4 regions of the Erwinia sp. E_sp_B01_1 genome follow, and region 2 is predicted to be linked to each of the others. Evidence: predicted binding sites of a transcription regulator. Region 2 holds the regulator's gene; each other region holds the start of a gene.
What was found. The regulator PhoB, encoded in region 2, activates phosphate uptake and scavenging genes when phosphate is short. The targets are predictions, from matches to a motif close to CTGTCATAAAACTGNCNNAT.

Region 1 (3,307 bases), 1.7 Mb from region 2:
GAAATTACGGGGTACTTCAAAACCAATCGACTGCTACTACAATGCAGTAATGCAGTAATGCAGTAATGCAGTAATGCAGTAATGCAGTAATGCAGTAATGATGAGATTGTGCACGAATTCCAGTTTTGACCTGTGCGACCACCAAACCAAACAACGACACTGAAGATGACGGGTGGCGCCAGGGGGCCTGTTAGCCGGGTCTCAGCCACATGGACGTGGCTGCGAAGTCTCCAGGGAGGATTCACGACGTCCCGGATAACAGGCCCCCTGGTGACGCCTTGCCACCAGACCAGGTTGTGACCTTAAGCTTTGCCAGCACGCTCTCAGGTGGCACCTTATAACCAAACCCGGTGTTGACCTTAAGCAAGCAACGTTACTGGATTTCCATCGCTGATTTCAGGGTATAGAACAGGTCGGTCTGATCGGTCAGCCCTACTACGTTTGCAGCATGCGGGCCGTAGGCGGCAATACGCAGTTGCGTGCCCGTGTGTCCCTGAGAATCCTCTTCTGAGTTGCCGTAGCTGATGGTCATCAGGCCGCCCTCCCGGGTGTTCAGCGTCTGCGTCAGGCCCGGTGCTTTGCTGTCGTTGGCGATAATCTGGCTGGCGTGCGCATGATCCGCCGTCACTATGACCAGCGTGTTACCCTCTTTACGGGCAAACTCCAGCGCTTTCTGCACCGCTTCATCCAGGTCGACAGTTTCGCCAATCTGGCCGCAAGGGTTGGCAGCATGATCCTGCTTATCTATTGAGGCGCCTTCAACCTGCAGGAAGAAGCCGTTTTGATTTTTGCTGAGCAGATCGATCGCTTTTTCCGTCATCTGTGCCAGCGTTGGCGTGGAAGCCGGACGCTCAGCATTGACTTCACAGCTTACCGGCTTGCCCTCCAGGTTACCGTGATACGTTGCTTTCGGCCCTTTCCAGCGCACCGGCATATTCCCCTGGGCAAACAGCCCCAGCACCGGTTTGTCCTGGCTGGCTTCGGTAACAGCGTTCATGCCAGAGAGATCGGAAACCCACTGATAGCCACGCAGTTTTGCCTGCTCCTCAAGCGTTTTCCCCTGCCACTCGCCCGCTTTTGCGGTTTCGCTGAAGGTTTTGCCGCCGCCGCCAAGGGTCACGTCTGCACGCGCATTCAGCAATTGTTCTGCAATAGAACCTTTGCCTCCCTTCTCCAGCGCATTGGCCGCGCAAAGTTCGCTGGTTTTTTCCGGGCCATAACATTTACGTGAAGTGACATGGGCTATCTGCGCTGCCGGGGTGGCATCTTCGAGTTCGGCGGTGGAAACGTTGCCCGTGGCTTTGCCGGCAGCTTTAGCCATTTCCATGATGGAGGGGTGGTCCCTGCCGTTGACGTCCACACCAATGGCACCGTTATAGGATTTTACGCCGGTGCTCCATGCGGTGGCTGAGGCAGCAGAATCGGTGACGTAATCAGGCTTATGGGTTTTCTTGTCCAGCGCATAGTGGGTGTACTGGCCGGTCAGCGGTAATGCATCAATTCCTTTGAAGAATCCGCCTGCGCCTTCTGCGTAGTTACGCGCAGCGGTAATTTCGGAATCGCCCATGCCATCACCAATCAGCAAAATGACGTTCTTTGCTTTATTGCTGTTGAGGGAAGCTTTCAACGCCTCGGTCTGATCCCCGCTCAGGCGACGTGCGCCGCCAGGCTCAGTGATATCACCCTGTGCGGCGCGGCTGTAAGCTGCGATATCAGCCCAGGCTGTGGATGACATGACTGAGGCGATCAGAGAGAGGGTAAACAGACTTTTATATTTCATTAACTCGACACTCCATGCGTAAGTTTTGCTAAAGATTTCAGGAAGCTAGTTTGCGACACATCCATGACATTTTTGTGTAGCCCTGATGTCACTCTTATGACAACCTGCACTCTGGCTTAAGCGACTCTCTTTTTGGCCTTAAGCTGATAAGACAAAACGAAAATTTTGCTTGACCCATTCCCTCTGACTCCCTATAGTACCGCCCCGTCGCCCTACAGGGCGAAGCAGTAGAACAATACGGTGAGGTGTCCGAGTGGCTGAAGGAGCACGCCTGGAAAGTGTGTATACGGCAACGTATCGAGGGTTCGAACCCCTCTCTCACCGCCATATTTAAAGAGAAAGTCTGAGCGAAAGTTCAGACTTTTTTTTGCATGTACCCCAGGAGAGAGGGGTGAGAAGCCTCGACAGGGTTCGACAAAACGGCAGGATAGCCGTTTTGCACAGCTCTGCTGCCCAAAGGGCGAGGCACATGGACGTGCCTCGTGATCCCCCTCTCTCACCGCCATATTTAAAGAGAAAGTCTGAGCGAAAGTTCAGACTTTTTTTTTGCCCTCCTCCCTCTCAGATCAAAACTTTTGCCTTTCAATTACACTAAATTGGCCGCCTTTCCTTTCTGTATGGATTAAGCCAACCATGTTTAAGCTGCGTATTCTGATGCTGTTCACCCTGCTAACCCCCCTGACGGGCTGTATAAATATCGACAGCGCCATGATTCACCCGGAGGTTAAAGCCGCCACCTTCAAAGGGCGTCCCTACAGCGTCGAAAGCTGTCTGTATGAGGCTGCACGTCATCAGCATATGACGTTGGAAGAGGACGATCCCCTCCCCAATGGCATGAAACAATTCAACCTCTTCGATTCACGGCAAAGACGGATTGCTATGCTGGATGCCTCAAAATTCTCTGACCATCAAACCAGCGTGAATATCTACTATGTCCGTAACGATCCTGCGGTAGCTCAGAGGATTGATTCGTTAATCCGCTCCTGCAGATAATCACCCCGATCGCCGGAGAAGCGTTGTATGACATTAATGTGAAACCATCCCCGTGAAGGTTTGGTTTTTCAGCGCCTGGCAGGGGGAAAACTGCGGTACAACCAGATTGCAGGCATAAAAAAGCCCGGCGTTAACCGGGCTTTGTTGGCAACAGTCAGAACATTAGCTGTAGGCCATCAGCGTACGCTGGCAGAGCACCGAGCGGACGCAGTCTTCTTTACCGAAACGCACCACGCCAATCATCTCGTCATCCTCAAAGCGGGCTAACGCATCGCTGAGGCCTGACTGTACGTGCGACGGCAAATCACACTGGGTGATATCGCCATTGACGATCACGGTGACGTTTTCCCCGAGGCGGGTCAGGAACATCTTCATCTGGGCGGCGGTGACGTTTTGCGCCTCATCAAGGATCACCACGGCATTTTCAAAGGTTCGTCCACGCATATAGGCGAAGGGAGCAATCTCTACTTTGCCGATTTCGGGACGCAGACAGTACTGCATAAAGGAAGAACCGAGACGTTTAACCAGAACGTC
Region 2 (3,307 bases):
TCATCAATCTCTGCCAGCGTCAGGTTAAACAGTTCAGTGGCCCGGGCCTGCCTTTCCGGCTTTTCGTTCTCGACCAGCGCCAGGCGGCGACTGAAGACTTCCTGGGCGCTGAGCTCACTTAAGGTCTCATTATTGTGGCGATCTATAGCCTTTTCGCGCTGCTCCCGACTGCGGCGAAGCAGCACCACTTCCACCGGCAGAGCCTGAGTCAGTTCCTGAATGCGTCGCTGCAGATCATTCAGCCATGACTGGGTGGAAATCTCGATATCCAGCCAGACCACTTTGCCATCATCACGGGCAGGGATAGCTGCGAGCTGCTGCTCAATCTCTTCCAGCGCCCCTTTGATCATCTGCATCGGCTGGAAAAGGGGGATCGCCAGCGGCTCAACCTGGATGAGCTTGCCATCGGCAAAATCCACCAGGAACACGCTTTTCTCTTTGCCCAGCTCGTCAAAACTCAGCGGGATGGGCGAACCGCTGTAGCGGATATGTTCCGTGCCACCGATACGTTGCGCACGATGAATATGCCCCAGTGCAATATAATCGGCTGGCGGAAATGCCTGCGCCGGGAAGGCGTCCAGCGTGCCAATATAAATATCCCGCACCGCATCGCTTTTGGTCACGCCGACGGTGGTCAGATGGCCGGTGGCGATAATGGGCAGCGTCAGGTTGAGTTTTTCCCGCATCTCCCGCGCCGCCTGCCAGCAGCGCTGGTAATGCTGGGTTATGGCTGTCAGCAGGCTTTGCTGCTTGTCACGGCCAGACTGGCCAGCCTGGCTGGTGGTGATATCGCGGGGACGAAGAAAAGGGATAGCGCAGAGCAGCGCGCCGGGTTCTCCATCACGCTTATTCAGCAGCAGCACCTGCTGGCTGATATCATCACTGGCAGAGGCGATCACTCGGGTGTTCAGGCAGGCGAGCAGCTCACGGGATTCATTAAGCGTGGCTACTGAATCGTGGTTGCCACCGAGCACCACCAGCTGGCAGCCGGTCTGCTGGAGATTGACCACAAAACGGTTATACAACTCGCGCGCGTAACTGGGCGGGGATCCCGTATCGAAGATGTCACCCGCAACAATGATGGCATCCACGTGATGTGCCACAGCCTGCTCCAGCAGCCAGTCTGTAAAAGCCTGATGCTCCGGCGCGCGGCTTTTTGTGTAGAAGAATTGGCCCAGATGCCAGTCGGAGGTATGAATAATTCGCATGGGATCCCTTTAAGGCGCGAGGCAGAGTCGACGATTATAAACAGCACAGCGTAAAACCCCAGACCCAATCTCAGCGACCCTTAATAAAACTGTTATGAAACCTCGGGACAGGCCGTGCTTTTTTCATAAAACTGTCATAAAACTGACGCATAATGACGCCGCAAATCCAGTGACATTCCGTCACAGTAGCAGGAGCAACAATGGCAAAGCGCATTCTGGTAGTCGAAGATGAAGCCCCAATCCGTGAGATGTTGTGTTTCGTTCTGGAGCAAAATGACTATCAACCCATAGAAGCGGAAGATTATGACAGTGCGGTCAATTTGCTTATCGAACCCTGGCCTGATTTGATCCTGCTTGACTGGATGCTGCCCGGCGGCTCAGGCATTCAGTTCATCAAGCATTTGAAGCGCGAAGCGATGACCCGTGAAATTCCGGTCATGATGCTGACCGCGCGTGGCGAAGAAGAAGATCGCGTCCGCGGGCTGGAAGTGGGCGCTGACGACTATATTACCAAGCCTTTCTCCCCTAAAGAGCTGGTGGCGCGTATCAAAGCCGTGATGCGCCGCATCTCTCCGATGGCGGTGGAAGACGTTATCGAAATTCAGGGGCTGAGTCTTGATCCCTCCTCGCACCGGGTAATGTCGGATACCCAACCGCTGGAGATGGGCCCAACTGAATATAAATTGCTGCACTTCTTTATGACTCACCCTGAACGTGTTTACAGCCGCGAGCAGTTGCTTAATCACGTATGGGGCACTAACGTGTACGTCGAAGATCGTACCGTTGACGTTCATATTCGCCGCCTGCGTAAGGCGCTGGAACTGACCGGGCACGATCGCATGGTGCAGACGGTTCGCGGAACAGGTTATCGTTTCTCTGCACGTTACTGATCGTTCGCACTGGAGTCTTTACCGTGTTGGAACGCCTCTCCTGGAAGAGATTGTTGTTTGAGCTGATACTTGCCTCACTGCCAGCCCTGATCCTGGGGCTTCTGGTGGGCTATCTGCCCTGGCTCCTGCTGGTTTCCGTGCTGGCCGTTTTGGGCTGGCATTTCGCTAACTTACTCCGTTTATCCCACTGGCTGTGGATTGACCGCAGCATGACGCCTCCGGCCGGGCGTGGTAGCTGGGAGCCGCTGTTTTATGGCCTGTATCAGATGCAGGCGAGAAATCGCCGCCGTCGGCGTGAGCTGGGGCATCTGATCAAGCGATTTCGCAGTGGCGCAGAATCCTTACCCGATGCCGTTGTGCTGACCACGGAAGAGGGCACCATTTTCTGGTGTAATGGCCTCGCCCAGCAGATGCTTGGGCTGCGCTGGCCGGAAGATAACGGACAGAACATCCTTAACCTGCTGCGCTATCCCGAATTTACCCGCTACTTACGTCAGCGCGACTTTTCACGGCCACTGACGCTGGTGCTTAACAGCCATCGTCATCTGGAATTTCGCGTGATGCCCTATTCAGAAGGGCAGTGGCTGCTGGTGGCCAGGGATGTCACGCAGATGCACCAGCTGGAAGGCGCCCGCCGTAACTTCTTCGCCAACGTCAGCCATGAATTACGCACGCCGTTGACGGTGCTGCAGGGCTATCTGGAGATGATGAACGACTCGGTCATGGAGGGGCCACTGCGTGATAAAGCGCTGCATACCATGCAGGAACAGACCCGCCGGATGGATGGGCTGGTGAAGCAGTTGCTGACGCTCTCCCGTATTGAAGCAGCGCCTGCGCTGGATCTTCAGGAAAAAGTGGATGTTCCGATGATGCTGAGGGTATTGCAACGGGAGGCAGAAACCCTGAGCCAGGGCAGGCACGACATCCACTTCACCACCGAGCCGGGTTTGCAGGTGTATGGCAACGATGAGCAGCTTCGCAGTGCCATCTCCAATCTGGTGTATAACTCGGTCAATCACACGCCACCGGGCACCCGCATTGATATCAGCTGGCAGAAAACCCCGCTTGGAGCGCAGTTCAGGGTAAAAGATAACGGGCCAGGCATTGCCGCAGAGCATATTCCGCGCCTGACCGAGCGCTTCTATCGCGTGGACAAAGCCCGCTCGCGCCAGACGGGCGGAAGTGGGCTGGGACTGGCCATTGTGAAGC
Region 3 (3,307 bases), 1.8 Mb from region 2:
TTTGAAGGCGGTGTTGTTCATCGCCAGATGGTCTGAGCTGACTACAATAATGGTGTTTTTGAAGTAAGGCGTTGCCTGAATCCGCTGGATCAGCCGGGCAATATGCTCCTGGCTACAGGCCACTGCCGCGAATGATTTGTTGGCTTTCCCCTCAAAGGGATAGTCTTTGCGCTGGCAGGATCGGGAGATAAATCCATCAGGGTGATGGGTGTCTACCGTCAGGGCAAACAGTGAGAACGGACGGTTCTGCTTTGCCAGCTCGAGATATTTATCAAACACCACATCCAGCAGCGTATCGTCATACCAGCCCCAGTCATTGCGGTAGTTGGGATCTTTCACCACGCTTTTCAGCTCTTTAAAGCCGTACATATGATCGAAACCGTGGGAAGAAAGAAACAGATCTTTTCCGGCAAAGCTCAGGCTCGCGCCCTGATAGAAATAGTTCTGGTAGCCTGATGATTTCAGGATATCGCCCAGACAGACGTTCTGCGGATAGAAGGTTGAGAGGGAGCTGGAGGCGTTGCCATCAAAAGGCGCAAACAGCGGGATGCCACACTGGGAGGCGACCATGCCCGCAATGGTGTATTCGGTGCCGGGCAACTGCTCGGTATTACTGAAATCATACGCACTGTTTTTTATCTGACTCAGTTCCGGTGCCAGTCCGGGAAAGGCTTTTTCATCAAAATAGGTGCGTTCCAGGCTTTCCGCATAGATATAAACCAGATTAGGCTTATCGCCACGCAGTTGCTTCCCTGGCACTTTGTAATGAGTGTAAAAATCTGAACTGCCTTTGCCTACCTGGGATTTAATCAGGCTGGCAACCTGCTGATAAGCTGGCGTGGTTTTAATTGAAGCCAGCGCCAGGACCACCGCTAACAGGCTGTAAATCTGACTGGCACCCCGGCCTTTGCGCAGACGTAAAATCCAGGAGAGCAGACCAAATAACAGCACCAGGCCAATAATAAGCCCCGCCGCAGGCAGCAGATATTTACTGACGCCCGCACCGCTCAGGCTGCTGGTAATCGTATAAATAACGGCGTCGTTAATTCCCTCGCCGGTAAAATAATTACTCGCAAGCATTGAGGCATTAAGAATGATATAGATGCCAAGGATCAGCAGAATAGCGGTAAACCACAATGCGTTTCTTCCGGCTTTCCAGGTGTAAAGCGATACTGAAGCAGCAAACAGCGCCAGTGAAAGTAATTCTGAACCCATGAGTTATTTTTATCCTCAAACTGGCGCAATCTCTGCCCTGTGCCGGAGATAGTAGTGGTCGGATTTGCGCGGAATAAGCCAATTTAGCGCAGCGAATTATCCCTGGCAATATCGTTACGAGGTAGAGCAATGTCCCCGTGTGCTCCCTTTATTGCAGCCTGTTTACACTTTGTTTAACTTTGCATTAATCCGACATGGCTGACGCTAACGTGTTCTTCTGCCCCGTTTCGCTTTAGTCGGAACAAAACCGGGCCAATGACAGGATGTGGTGGGGTTAAAAGCCGGGAAGGGGGCAGAACTGGTTAATTAAATTAATGTGGCAACCCGCCTTCCGGGCTGCCGGTGGGTTGTCGGAATTCAGATTTCTGTCACATTCTGATCGTTCAGCTCCTGATGCCACAGGCTGTCCATAGCCAGCTCCAGCTTTTTGAACAGCCTGTAACGGGGATCGTGAAAGGCATGGCGGGCCTCATCGGGTTGCAGCGTTTCCGGGTTCAGTTTCACTGCCTGAGCAACCCCCGCAGCCAGATCCGGCCACAGGCCGGTGCCAACCCCGGCGCAGATAGCGGCACCCAGGGCTCCGGTCTCTTTGCACTCCGCCACCCGAATCGGGATCCCAAGCACATCCGCAAACATCTGTGGCCAGATGCAGCTGCGTGTAGCCCCGCCGGAGAGGGTGGCAGAGGTGAAGGGAAGCCCGGCAGCCCGAAGGCGATCGATATGCGCACGGTGGGCAAAGGTGACGCCTTCAAACAGCGCGAACAGCATATCTGCACGGGTGTGCCAGCCGCTTAATCCGTAAAAGCCCGCTTTGGCAGGCTCTTCTTTACGCCCTGAATAGAGGTAGGGATGGTAGACCGGAAGGTGGGCATCGGGCCGGACCTGGGCGACAAGATCGCTGCTGCGTTCTGCACCGCTGCCGCCACGGCCATCGGCAAATTCACGGACAAACCAGTCCAGATTGGCCGCTGAAGTGGCGCTGGCTTCAATCGCCATATAACGATCGCGTTCAACGATTGAGTTCATGAAGATCGGGCGCAAATAGTCCGGGCGCGCCACGATCACCTGATTGATGCTCCAGGTTCCGGCCACAATTGAGGCTTCTCCTGTATTCACCACACCCGATCCCACGGCGCTGGCTACCACATCAAAAATACCCGCCACCACCGGGATCCCCTGCGGCAGGCCGGTTAACTGCGCGGCTTTGGCACTAATGTGCCCCACCACATCACAGGAGTGGTGCAGCGGCGGGAGCAGGGGAAGCGCATCAGCCAGATCGTAAAGCGCCATAAGCGCTTCACTGTATCCCCGGACGCGGTGATCCAGTAGCCCCGACCCGGCTGCATCAGAGTAGTCGCCGCTGATTTCACCGCTGAGAAAATGGGTAATCACATCTTTGGCGCAGAGCAGATGGCCGATCCGGTGATAGCACGCCGGATCGTGATGCTTCAGCCAGCTCAGCAGCACGGGCGTGGAGCTGGCCCAGACTTTTTGCAGCGAGCAGGCATAGATAGCCGCAGCGGCACCGCTCTGCTCCAGCGCCTGCGCCCTGTCAGCCGCCCGGCTGTCAACGGACTGGATGCCGATCAGCGGGCGCTGCTGCCGATCCAGTGCATAAAGGCCGTTGCCGTGGCCTGCGGCCCCCACGGCGATCACCTCAGCATCCGGCATTTGCGCCAAACAGGCTTTGATGGCGGTAGTCACGCCCTGCCAGACCTCGGTGACGGGGCGTTCAGCGTATCCTGGCCTGGGCTGGTGGGTTTCCCCCGCGCAGCTGGCGACAGCGCGGACGGTGCCGTCCAGGTCGAACAATACCGCTTTGATCATGGTGTTTCCGGCATCAATACCCAGCAGCTGGCTCATGGCTTTCTCCGGTTCAGTCGGCGCGCTGGCAGATCGCCAGCGCCTCCTCTCCACTGGCTCCCTGATGAATGATTGCCATCAGGGCTGCGACCACGCGGGCAGGGTGGCTGTGCTGATATACGTTACGGCCATAAACCATGCCGGATGCGCCCTGAGCCATCAGTGCCGCGCTTTTGGCCAGCACCGGTCTGAGTTCTCCTTTGCCGCCGCCACGAACCAGCGTCGGGCA
Region 4 (3,307 bases), 1.4 Mb from region 2:
CTGGCCGATTTTGCCGTGGGTCAGTCTGAAATTGGCGCGATCTTCCGTAAGCCGGGCCACAAAAATTACCGTGAGTGTGGCGACCAGATCCTGCGTAACTTCCTGAAGGGATTGACGCAGCGTATTCGTCCTGCCAAAGCCTGATATAAAGAGGGCCAGCATTGCGCTGGCCCTTTTCATCTGAGCACTATTTCCCGACAATCCATTTCTTATGCACTAACAGCGAAGCCAGAATCACTGCGGCACCGATAATAAAACTCGGCCAGTGCGGCTGCTGCTGCCAGATGGCCAGATTCACCAACAGCCCGGCAGGCACATGCATATTGTTCATGATCCCCAGCGTCCCTGCATCCACCTGCGTTGCGCCGTAGTTCCACATGAAATAGCCCAGCCCGGATGCCGCTACGCCCAGCCAGATCAATATGCCCCACTGCAGCGAAGTTGTTGGAAGTTTCTGCGGATTACCCCACAAGAACCAGGCAAGCGTGGCGATCGCCGCCGCACCCAGATAGAACCAGGAAAAGGCAGTATGCTGCGGCACGGGCCGGATTTCCTGCAGCCTTTTGTAGCCCACCATGCCAATGGCAAAAATGATGTTGGCTATCTGTACCAGCAATAAGCCAAACCAGAAGTGATCGCTGACTTTGTCATACCGGATAATGGCTGCACCGCCTACCGCCAGCAGGGCGCTGAGAGCATAGCTCCACCGCACGCCACGGCCTTTCAGCAGGTCGTAGATCAGCGTGACATAGAGCGGGGTCATCACCGTAAACAGCAGGAACTCCGACACGCTGAGGTAGAGATAAGCCTGGAAGCTGACGAGATACATGACACCGAGCTGTAGCGCGCCCACGCCCATGTACATCAGGAGCGTGGAAGCACGATAGCCACGCCAGCGCAGAAACGGCAGGAACACTACCGCTGCCAGCAACAGCCTTACCAGTACGGAAAACACACTATCAACCTGTCCTGCCAGGTATTCGCCAATCAGGCTGAATGAAAATGCCCACAAAATTGTGGTGACAATCAGTAACGTCACAATGTCAGACTCTGCTGTAAAAAGTGCGCACATTGTAGCGAAATTACCCGTAACCAAGGTAATTATTTGGTTTACAACTGCTTTTAAAAGCAGCGTAATTTAGTGAGGACAGAGATGTTCGAAAACGAAAAACCACGAATTTGGAGATTTCCCTCAAATTTTCCTGGCTGTCCACTGAACGCAGCCTCTTTCAGGCGATGCCGTACACACAAACAGATATTTTGTCATAAAAATGTAACATTTGAGCCCACCTTCACAGTCTGATGCGCGATTTCCGCCTATTCTTTGCGCGAAATGGAACATTATGCCGGATTCAAGGCAGATCCTTTTGTCATAAGCGCCCACTGGCGCCCAAAACGAGAATAACCTGCGCCATTGGAGGCTCATATGTTAAGTATTTTTAAGCCAGCACCTCACCAGCCTCGCGTTGAGGCTGACAGGGTAGATCCGCTCTACCGCAAACTACGCTGGCAAATCTTCCTGGGGATTTTCTTCGGTTACGCTGCCTATTATCTGGTCCGCAAAAACTTTGCGCTTGCCATGCCTTACCTGATTGAACAGGGCTTTTCCCGAGGCGACCTGGGGTTTGCGCTCTCCGGTATCTCCATCGCCTACGGCTTTTCCAAATTTATTATGGGATCGGTCTCCGATCGCTCAAACCCCAGAGTTTTTCTGCCAGCCGGATTGATCCTGGCCGCGGCCGTAATGCTCTTTATGGGATTTGTTCCCTGGGCAACCTCCAGCATTATGGTGATGTTTGTGCTGCTGTTCTTATGCGGCTGGTTCCAGGGTATGGGCTGGCCGCCCTGTGGCCGGACTATGGTGCACTGGTGGTCGCAGAAAGAGCGTGGCGGGGTGGTTTCCGTGTGGAACTGCGCGCACAACGTGGGCGGGGGCATACCTCCGTTACTGTTCCTGCTGGGGATGGCATGGTTTAACGACTGGAAAGCGGCGCTTTATATGCCGGCCTTTGGTGCCATTGTGGTTGCTGTTTTCGCCTTCGCACTGATGCGCGATACCCCGCAGTCCTGTGGCCTGCCGCCGATTGAAGAATACAAAAACGATTACCCACCGGACTATGATGAGAAACATGAAGAGGAGCTGACCGCTAAGCAAATCTTTATGCAATACGTCCTGCCTAACAAATTGCTGTGGTACATCGCGCTGGCTAACGTGTTTGTTTATCTGCTGCGTTACGGCATTCTCGACTGGTCACCCACTTACCTGAAAGAAGTAAAGCATTTCGCGCTGGATAAGTCCTCCTGGGCCTATTTCTTTTACGAATATGCTGGCATTCCCGGCACGCTGCTTTGTGGCTGGATGTCCGACAGGGTCTTTAAAGGTAATCGTGGGGCCACCGGCGTGTTCTTTATGGTGCTGGTAACCATTGCTACCGTGGTTTACTGGATGAATCCGGCCGGTAATCCTAACGTGGACATGGCCTGTATGATTGTGATCGGCTTCCTGATTTATGGTCCGGTGATGTTGATCGGTTTACATGCTTTAGAGCTGGCACCGAAAAAAGCAGCAGGAACAGCAGCAGGATTTACCGGACTGTTTGGTTATCTGGGCGGCTCTGTCGCGGCCAGCGCCATCGTCGGCTACACCGTGGATTACTTCGGCTGGGACGGCGGCTTTATCATCATGATCGGTGGGTGCGTACTGGCTGTGTTGCTGCTGGTGCTGACCATGCTGAGCGAGAACAAACACAAACAGCAGCTGAAGCAGGCTGAATAACAGGAGAAAGCGCCCTTTCTCCCTTAAGACGGTTCACTTCCTGCATCCGTAAATGCTTTCCGCCCCCGCTGGCCGGGGCGGAAAATTTTCGGTTAAACGTTATAGAGCTTACGCAGGTAATTGGGCACCGCGTTATCCGCATTACTGCCTATTACTTCCAGCTCCGGCAGCAGGTCTTTCAGCCGCTGATGGGAGTTGCTCATGATGCAGCCTTTACCGGCCATGCTCAGCATCTCCTTGTCATTCATGCCATCCCCAAAGGAGATGCAGTCCTTCAGGGCATAGCCCAGCGTCTTTGATACAGCATCCAGCGCATGGCCTTTAGATACGCCACCCGCCATCACTTCCAGGCAGGTTGGCAGAGAGAAACTGACATTGACCCTGTCACCCCAGCGCGCAATCAGCGCCTCTTCCAGCGGGATCAGCAGCTCAGGTTTACCACAGGTGAAGAACACCTTGCTGATGCCATCCGTTGCCAGCGAACCCGGCTCGTAAAGCTGATAATTGAAGTCAGATTCACGGAAGAAATCC

Region 1: the regulator PhoB is predicted to act here: its motif matches at 1,795-1,814, upstream of phoA (alkaline phosphatase).
Region 3: the regulator PhoB is predicted to act here: its motif matches at 1,225-1,244, upstream of opgB (phosphatidylglycerol--membrane-oligosaccharide glycerophosphotransferase).
Region 4: the regulator PhoB is predicted to act here: its motif matches at 1,261-1,280, upstream of glpT (glycerol-3-phosphate transporter).

Annotation. Positions count from the first base shown of each region.
Region 1 is NZ_CP142208.1:2,806,669-2,809,975, forward strand. Features, by position in the region: gene phoA (alkaline phosphatase) at 374-1,780, opposite strand; tRNA gene VRC33_RS13270 (tRNA-Ser) at 2,020-2,107, shown strand; gene VRC33_RS13275 (hypothetical protein) at 2,414-2,773, shown strand; gene phoH (phosphate starvation-inducible protein PhoH) at 2,936-3,307, opposite strand, start outside.
Region 2 is NZ_CP142208.1:1,092,416-1,095,722, forward strand. Features, by position in the region: gene sbcD (exonuclease subunit SbcD) at 1-1,208, opposite strand, end outside; gene phoB (phosphate response regulator transcription factor PhoB) at 1,409-2,098, shown strand; gene phoR (phosphate regulon sensor histidine kinase PhoR) at 2,122-3,307, shown strand, end outside.
Region 3 is NZ_CP142208.1:4,143,755-4,147,061, reverse strand. Features, by position in the region: gene opgB (phosphatidylglycerol--membrane-oligosaccharide glycerophosphotransferase) at 1-1,215, opposite strand, end outside; gene VRC33_RS19310 (FGGY-family carbohydrate kinase) at 1,573-3,078, opposite strand; gene VRC33_RS19305 (aldolase) at 3,092-3,307, opposite strand, start outside.
Region 4 is NZ_CP142208.1:4,535,122-4,538,428, forward strand. Features, by position in the region: gene VRC33_RS21035 (DUF1456 family protein) at 1-144, shown strand, start outside; gene VRC33_RS21040 (carboxylate/amino acid/amine transporter) at 188-1,039, opposite strand; gene glpT (glycerol-3-phosphate transporter) at 1,427-2,776, shown strand; gene yigL (sugar/pyridoxal phosphate phosphatase YigL) at 2,869-3,307, opposite strand, start outside.